One region of the Streptomyces spongiicola genome, then DNA from elsewhere that is predicted to be linked to it. Evidence: riboswitches for the same ligand, from Rfam matches in the RefSeq annotation. Region 1 holds a riboswitch; the other holds the start of a gene.
What was found. A riboswitch is a leader RNA that binds a small molecule or an ion and turns the genes downstream of it on or off. The one in region 1 is predicted to bind S-adenosylmethionine.
Positions count from the first base shown of each region.

Region 2: another riboswitch for S-adenosylmethionine. It lies ahead of thrC (threonine synthase); the one in region 1 lies ahead of DDQ41_RS03405 (aminotransferase class V-fold PLP-dependent enzyme).

Region 1 covers NZ_CP029254.1:804,304-807,640, reverse strand. The annotation lists gene trpD (anthranilate phosphoribosyltransferase) at 1-896, shown strand, start outside; SAM riboswitch class IV at 1,001-1,118, shown strand; gene DDQ41_RS03405 (aminotransferase class V-fold PLP-dependent enzyme) at 1,398-3,068, shown strand.
Region 2 covers NZ_CP029254.1:3,181,710-3,185,046, reverse strand. The annotation lists gene DDQ41_RS13885 (DUF11 domain-containing protein) at 1-190, opposite strand, end outside; gene DDQ41_RS13880 (glucosyl-3-phosphoglycerate synthase) at 356-1,315, opposite strand; SAM riboswitch class I at 1,434-1,580, shown strand; gene thrC (threonine synthase) at 1,598-2,890, shown strand; gene DDQ41_RS13870 (MoaD/ThiS family protein) at 2,887-3,162, shown strand.

The sequences.
Region 1 (3,337 bases):
TGGCGCTGCGCGCCAAGGGCGAGACCGTCGAGGAGATCTCCGGGCTCGTGCGCACGATGTACGAGCACGCCCGGACGATCGAGGTGCCCGGGGCGACGGTCGACATCGTCGGCACCGGCGGCGACGGCGCCAGGACCGTGAACATCTCCACCATGTCCGCGATCGTCGTGGCCGGCACGGGCGCGAAGGTGGTCAAGCACGGCAACCGGGCCGCGTCCAGCGCGAGCGGGGCGTCGGACGTCCTGGAGAAGCTCGGCGTCAATCTGGAGCTGGCGCCCGAGCGGGTCGCGGCGGTCGCCGGCGAGGCGGGGATCACCTTCTGCTTCGCGGTGAGGTTCCATCCGGCGCTGAGGCACGTCGCCGCGGCCCGCGGGGAACTCGGCATCCGCACGACGTTCAACTTCCTCGGCCCGCTGACCAACCCCGCCCGGGTGAGGGCTCAGGCCACGGGTGTGGCGGACGCCCGGATGGCCCCGATCATGGCCGGTGTGCTCGCCGCACGCGGATCCAGCGCGCTGGTCTTCCGCGGCGACGACGGCCTGGACGAGCTGACGACCACCGCGACCTCGCGGGTGTGGGTCGTCCGGGACGGCGCCGTGCGCGAGGAGTCCTTCGACCCCCGGGACGTCGGCGTCGAACTGGTCCCGGTCGAGGCGCTGCGCGGCGCGGACGCCTCGTACAACGCCGATGTCGCCCGCCGGCTCCTCGCCGGGGAGGGCGGGCCGGTACGGGACGCGGTCCTGCTGAACTCGGCTGCGGCGCTCGCCGCGCTCGGGAACGGCGAGGGCGGTCTGGTCGAGCAGATCAGGGCCGGCATGGCCCGGGCCGCGGAGTCCATCGACTCCGGCGCGGCCAGGCGCGCTTTGGACCGGTGGGTGGCGGCGAGCCACGCGTGAGGCGCGGCGGGCGCGGGGCGGGCGCGGCGGGCGCGGGGCGGGCGCGGTCCGGATGGCGGACCGCGCCTTGCGCACCGGGCACCCTGTGGCAGGATGCCTCCCAAGGTCATGAGTGACAGCGACGACGGCCCCGGCCCGCTGTCCGGCAACCCTCCGTCCGTGGCGGGGTGCCCCGGGTGAAGACCAGGCCGCAGGCAGCGAGGTCTGCGGCAAGCGCGGACCCCGCGGACATCGGTGAATGTCGCATCCCTGGGGTCCTGGTCCTCGAGGGAGCCTTCTCGTGAGCAAGCGAATGCGTTAGGCCACGTCCGTGAGCGCCGCCCGCCCGACGGGCGGACGGACCAGCGGACACGGCCCCGGGCCGTCGGCCCTCGCCCCCCTCCGTACGCCGCCAGGCGTGCGTCGAGGCAACACCCGTACGCGGAGCGGCCGCCCCGTGCCGCCGTCGCGCCGTGCGGGTTCCCCACGCCAGCTCGCCCCCGACCGCCGGGAGACACCGCCATGTCCGTGCGCCTCCGCACCACCGCCACCCCTGCCTCCGCCTGTGTCCCTGCCCGTGTCCCTGCCTGCGACTGCAACGCTGCTCCTGCCGGCACCGGTGCTCGTGCCTGCGCCTGCGTCTGCGTCTCTACCGGTACCGGTGCTCCTGCCTGTGCCTGTGCCTGTGCCTGTGTCCCTGCCTGCGCCGGTGCCTGTGTCCCTGCCTGCGCCGGCACGGGTTCGGCCGCGCCGGCGCGAACCGCCGCCGCGGACACCGCCGCCGGGGATGCGCCCTGCTGCGGCGCCCCGCTGCCGGTCCTCGGCCGGGACGTCACCGTCCCGCTCGTGACCGGCGGTGAAGTCACCTACGCGGCACTCGACTACGCGGCCAGCGCCCCGGCCCTGCAACGGGTGTGGGACGACGTCGCCGCGTACGCCCCGTACTACGGCAGCGTCCACCGCGGCGCCGGGTACCTCTCGCAGCTGTCCACCGACCTGTTCGAGAGCAGCAGGGCCACCGTCCACGCGTTCCTCGACTGCCGCGAGGACGACCAGGTCGTGTTCACCCGGTCGACGACCGACTCGCTGAACCTGCTGGCCGGTGCGCTCCCCGGCGGCTGCGAGGTCTTCGTCTTCGAGACCGAGCACCACGCCTCCCTGCTGCCCTGGACGGACGCGCGTGTGACGTACCTGGACGCCCCGCGCACCCCGCAGCAGGCGGTCAGGGCGCTGGAGTCGGCGCTCTCCGGCCGGGACCTCGGTGCCCCCGCCCTGGTCTGTGTGACCGGTGCGTCCAATGTGACCGGCGAGCTGTGGCCGGTCCGCGAGCTGGCGGCCGTCTCGCACGCCCACGGCGCGCGTATCGTGCTGGACGCCGCCCAGCTCGCCCCGCACCACCCCGTCTCCGTCCGGAAGCTGGGGGTCGACTGGGTCGCCTTCTCGGGCCACAAGCTCTACGCGCCGTTCGGATCGGGTGTGCTCGCCGGGCGGGCGGACTGGCTCCGGGACGCCGAGCCCTACCTTGCGGGCGGCGGCGCCTCGCGGAAGGTCTCCCGCCGCGCCGGCGGCGGCGTGGACGTCGAGTGGCACACCACCGCCGCCCGCCACGAGGCCGGTTCCCCGAACGTCATCGGCGTCTATGCCATCGCCTCCGCGTGCAGGGCGCTGACGGAGGCCGGGTTCGACGCCCTCGTCGACCGCGAGCGGCACCTCGTCGAGAAGGTCCTCGCCGGGCTGGCCGAGGTACCCGGGGTCAGGGTGCTGTCGCTGTTCGGCGGCGGCACGCCGTCGGCTTCCGGCGGGCGGACCCCCGCCCGGGTCGGTGTCGTCTCCTTCGTCGTGGAGGGCTGGAACAGCTCGCACCTCGCCGCCGCGCTGTCGGCCGAGTACGGCATCGGTGTGCGCGACGGGCTCTTCTGCGCCCACCCGCTGGTGCGGACGCTGCTGGGCGGCGATCCGCAGCAGCCCGGCGAGTGCGGCGCCCCGGAGGGCGAGCGGGGCGAGCGGGGCGAGACCGGGGTCCGCCCGGCGGAGGGCGCGGGGGCGCCGCTCAACGCGATCCGGGTCAGCTTCGGCGCCGGTACGCCGGACGAGCACGTCGAGCGGTTCGTCCGCGCGGTCGGGGAGTTGGTGCGCGACGGCGCGCGGTGGAGCTACCGCACCGAGGACGGGCGCTGCGTGCCCGCGGTGTGAGAGGTGCGGACCGGGGCGGGGCGCCCGGCCGGCGGATCCGCCGGCGCACCGGCCCGCGCATCCGCCCGCGCATCCGCCGTCGGGGCAGGTCCCGCCGCATGCGGCCGAGGGGCCGGGGAGCAGCGGCCGGGGGCCCGCCCCACTCCGGCCGGGCGGCCGGGGAGCGGCGCTGGCGGCAGACGAGCCCGCAGGCGCCCGCCCGGCCCGGGGGCCCTGGGAGTACCGGCAGGACCAGCGCAGGGCGAGTCCGCAGGCGCCCGCCCGGCCCC
Region 2 (3,337 bases), 2.4 Mb from region 1:
GCGCCGACCGGGCGGGAGCCGCCGGCGCGAAGCCCGTCGTGGCGGTCGCGGCCCCCGCGGCGACCGCCAGGGCCCCGAGGAGCCGGGGCCGATTGCCTCTGCTGCGCCCGCGGATCCTCGTCCGGTCCCGGCCGGGCACGGCCCGATCCGGACGGGAGAGCCGTGCGCCCTCTGATCTCACATTGCCCATAAGTCTGAAATGTAGACAATCATCCCGGCTGGGCCGTGTTACGCCGCGCCCGTGTCGCACCGCGCCGCGCCCGTGCTGCGTCGTGCTCGTGCTCGTGCTCGTGCTCGTGTCACGCCGCTCCTCCGCTCCTGCGCTCCTCCGCTCCTGCGCTCCTCCGCTCCTCCGCTACGCCGCGCCCGTGTTGCGCCGTCCCGCCCGGGCCGCGTACTCGGGGACGTCCCTCATCGGTGGCCGCTCCTCCGTGTCCACCGCGTGCGTTCGCGGGACGAACCCGTCCTCGGCGCGCTCGAACTGGGTCAGCGCCGGGCGGACCAGGTGTCCACGCGAGAGGCGCAGCTGGGCGGTGCGGTAGATCGCCGCCGCCATCCGGCCCAGCGCCTGGCCGTCCTGGTGGCGGTGCCGCCGTACGCCCACGTCCACCTGCGCCAGCGCGTCCAGGCCCACCGTGTGCAGCGCGTCCACCAGCAGGCCCAGCTCCACCCCGTAGCCGACCGGGAACGGCAGCCGCTCCAGGAGCGAGCGGCGCGCCGCGTACTCCCCGCCGAGCGGCTGGACGAACCCCGCGAGCTGCGGCCAGTGCAGATTGAGCAGCGGTCGCGCCACCAGTTCGGTCACCCTGCCGCCCTGGCCGGGCGTGTCGCCGAGCGGCCGGTCGTACATCGCCTTGACGAACTGCACCTCGGGGTCGGTCAGCAGCGGGCCGACGATCCCGGAGACGAAGCCGGCGGAGAACTCCTTCAGGTCGGCGTCGACGAAGCAGACGACGTCGCCGGTGGTCGCCAGCAGGGAGCGCCACAGCACCTCGCCCTTGCCCGGTACGGCCGGGACGCGCGGGAGTACGGAGTCCCGGTGCACCACCCGGGCGCCGGCCCGGGCCGCCGACTCGGCGGTGCGGTCCGTCGACCCCGAGTCGACGACGACCAGCTCGTCGACGAGCGGTACCGCGCCGGTCATCAGTTCGCGCCGGATCGCGGTGACGATCTCGCCGACCGTCGCCTCCTCGTTCAGCGCGGGGAGCACCACGCTGACCGTGGTGCCCTGCTTGGCGGACAGCAGCCGGTCCAGTGGGCGGTCGGCCACCGACCAGGACCGCCGGGCCAGCCAGCGCTCCACCTCTTCCAGCACATGATCTCCATCTCGCGGATCGGACGGTCGTCTCAAGCGTCCGGGGGTTCGGTTACAGTCTTGAACAACGCGGACCGCCGATGCATGTCGGGGTCGCCACGCGGACACAACCGAATACCGCTCATCCAGAGGGGCAGAGGGACACGGCCCGTTGAAGCCCCGGCAACCCTCCAGCCGATCTCGTCGCGCGTCGCGGCCGAGGCTCACGGCTAGGGAAGGTGCCAATTCCGTCTCGCGGCGAGGTGCGCCGCGGGGAAGATGAGGAGAAAGGGCCTCGCCTCCATGGCTGTGCAGACCGTCGCCACCACTTCCGATTCTGCCGACACCGTCGACCTGGGTCCCGCCTCCGGGCTCTCCTGCCGCGAATGCGGTGAACGTTTCGCCCTCGGTCCGATCTTCGCCTGTGAGGCGTGTTTCGGGCCGCTCGAGGTCGTGTACGACCTGCCGGGCGGCGACCCCGAGGAACTGCGCAAGCGGATCGAGAGCGGTCCGGACAACATCTGGCGCTACGCGCCGCTGCTGCCCGTGCCCGCGGACGTGGCGGACAAGCCGAATCTGAACCCGGGCTTCACCAGGCTCGTCCGGGCCGACAACCTCGCCCGTGAGTTCGGCGTCACCGGCGGCCTCTGGGTCAAGGACGACTCCGGGAACCCCACGCACTCCTTCAAGGACCGGGTCGTGGCCCAGGCGATCGAGGCCGCCCGCGCCTTCGGTTTCACGACGCTCTCCTGCTCCTCCACGGGCAACCTGGCCGGCGCGGTCGGCGCCGCGGCCGCCCGTGCCGGCTTCCGTTCCTGCGTGTTCATCCCGCACGACCTGGAGCAGGGCAAGGTCGTGATGGCCGCCGTCTACGGTGGCGAGCTGGTCGGCATCGAGGGCAACTACGACGACGTCAACCGCTTCTGCTCCGAACTCATCGGCGACCCGGCGGGCGAGGGGTGGGGCTTCGTCAACGTCAATCTCCGCCCGTACTACGCCGAGGGTTCCAAGACGCTGGCGTACGAGATCTGCGAGCAGCTCGGCTGGCGGCTGCCGGATCAGATCGTCATCCCCATCGCCTCCGGCTCCCAGCTCACCAAGATCGACAAGGGGCTCCAGGAGCTGGTCGGGCTGGGCCTGGTGGAGGACCGGCCCTACCGGATCTTCGGCGCCCAGGCCGAGGGCTGCTCCCCCGTGTCCGCGGCCTTCAAGGCCGGCCACGACGTGGTCAGGCCGCAGAAGCCGGACACCATCGCCAAGTCCCTGGCGATCGGCAACCCGGCGGACGGCCCCTATGTGCTGGACATCTGCCGGCGCACCGGCGGCGCGGTGGAGGACGTCACCGACGAGGAGATCGTGGACGCGATCAAGCTGCTGGCCCGCACCGAGGGCATCTTCACCGAGACCGCGGGCGGCACGACCCTCGGCGTGGCGAAGAAGCTGATCGAGGCCGGGGTGATCGACCCGGCCCTCACCACGGTGGTCGTCAACACGGGTGACGGCCTCAAGACCCTCGACGCGGTGGCCCCGACCACGGGTATGTCCGCAGTCATCCGCCCCAACCTGGACTCCTTCCGAGAGGCTGGCCTCGTATGAGCGTCAACGTCCGCATCCCCACCATCCTCCGCACCTACACCGGCGGGCGGGCCGAGGTCCCGGCCGAGGGCGCAACCCTCGCCGAGGTCATCGCCGACCTGGAGAAGAACCACACGGGCATCGCGGCCCGGGTCCTGGACGACCAGGGCAGGCTCCGCCGTTTCGTGAACGTGTACGTCAACGACGACGACGTGCGCTTCGAGCAGGGCCTGGAGACGGCGACCCCGGACGGCGTCGGCGTGTCGATCATCCCCGCGGTGGCCGGCGGCTGACCGTCACCCAGAGTCAGCAGAAGAGCCCCCTCCGCAAGCTCTGCGGAGGGGGCGTTTCTGTAGGGTTGAGCGCGATAGAGTTGGGGAAGCCCCCTCCGCCGCGTGTGCCAGGCGCATATGAGAACGCCTTCTTGCACGACGAGAAACAGCCAAAGTATTCGAGCATTGTGCGCGT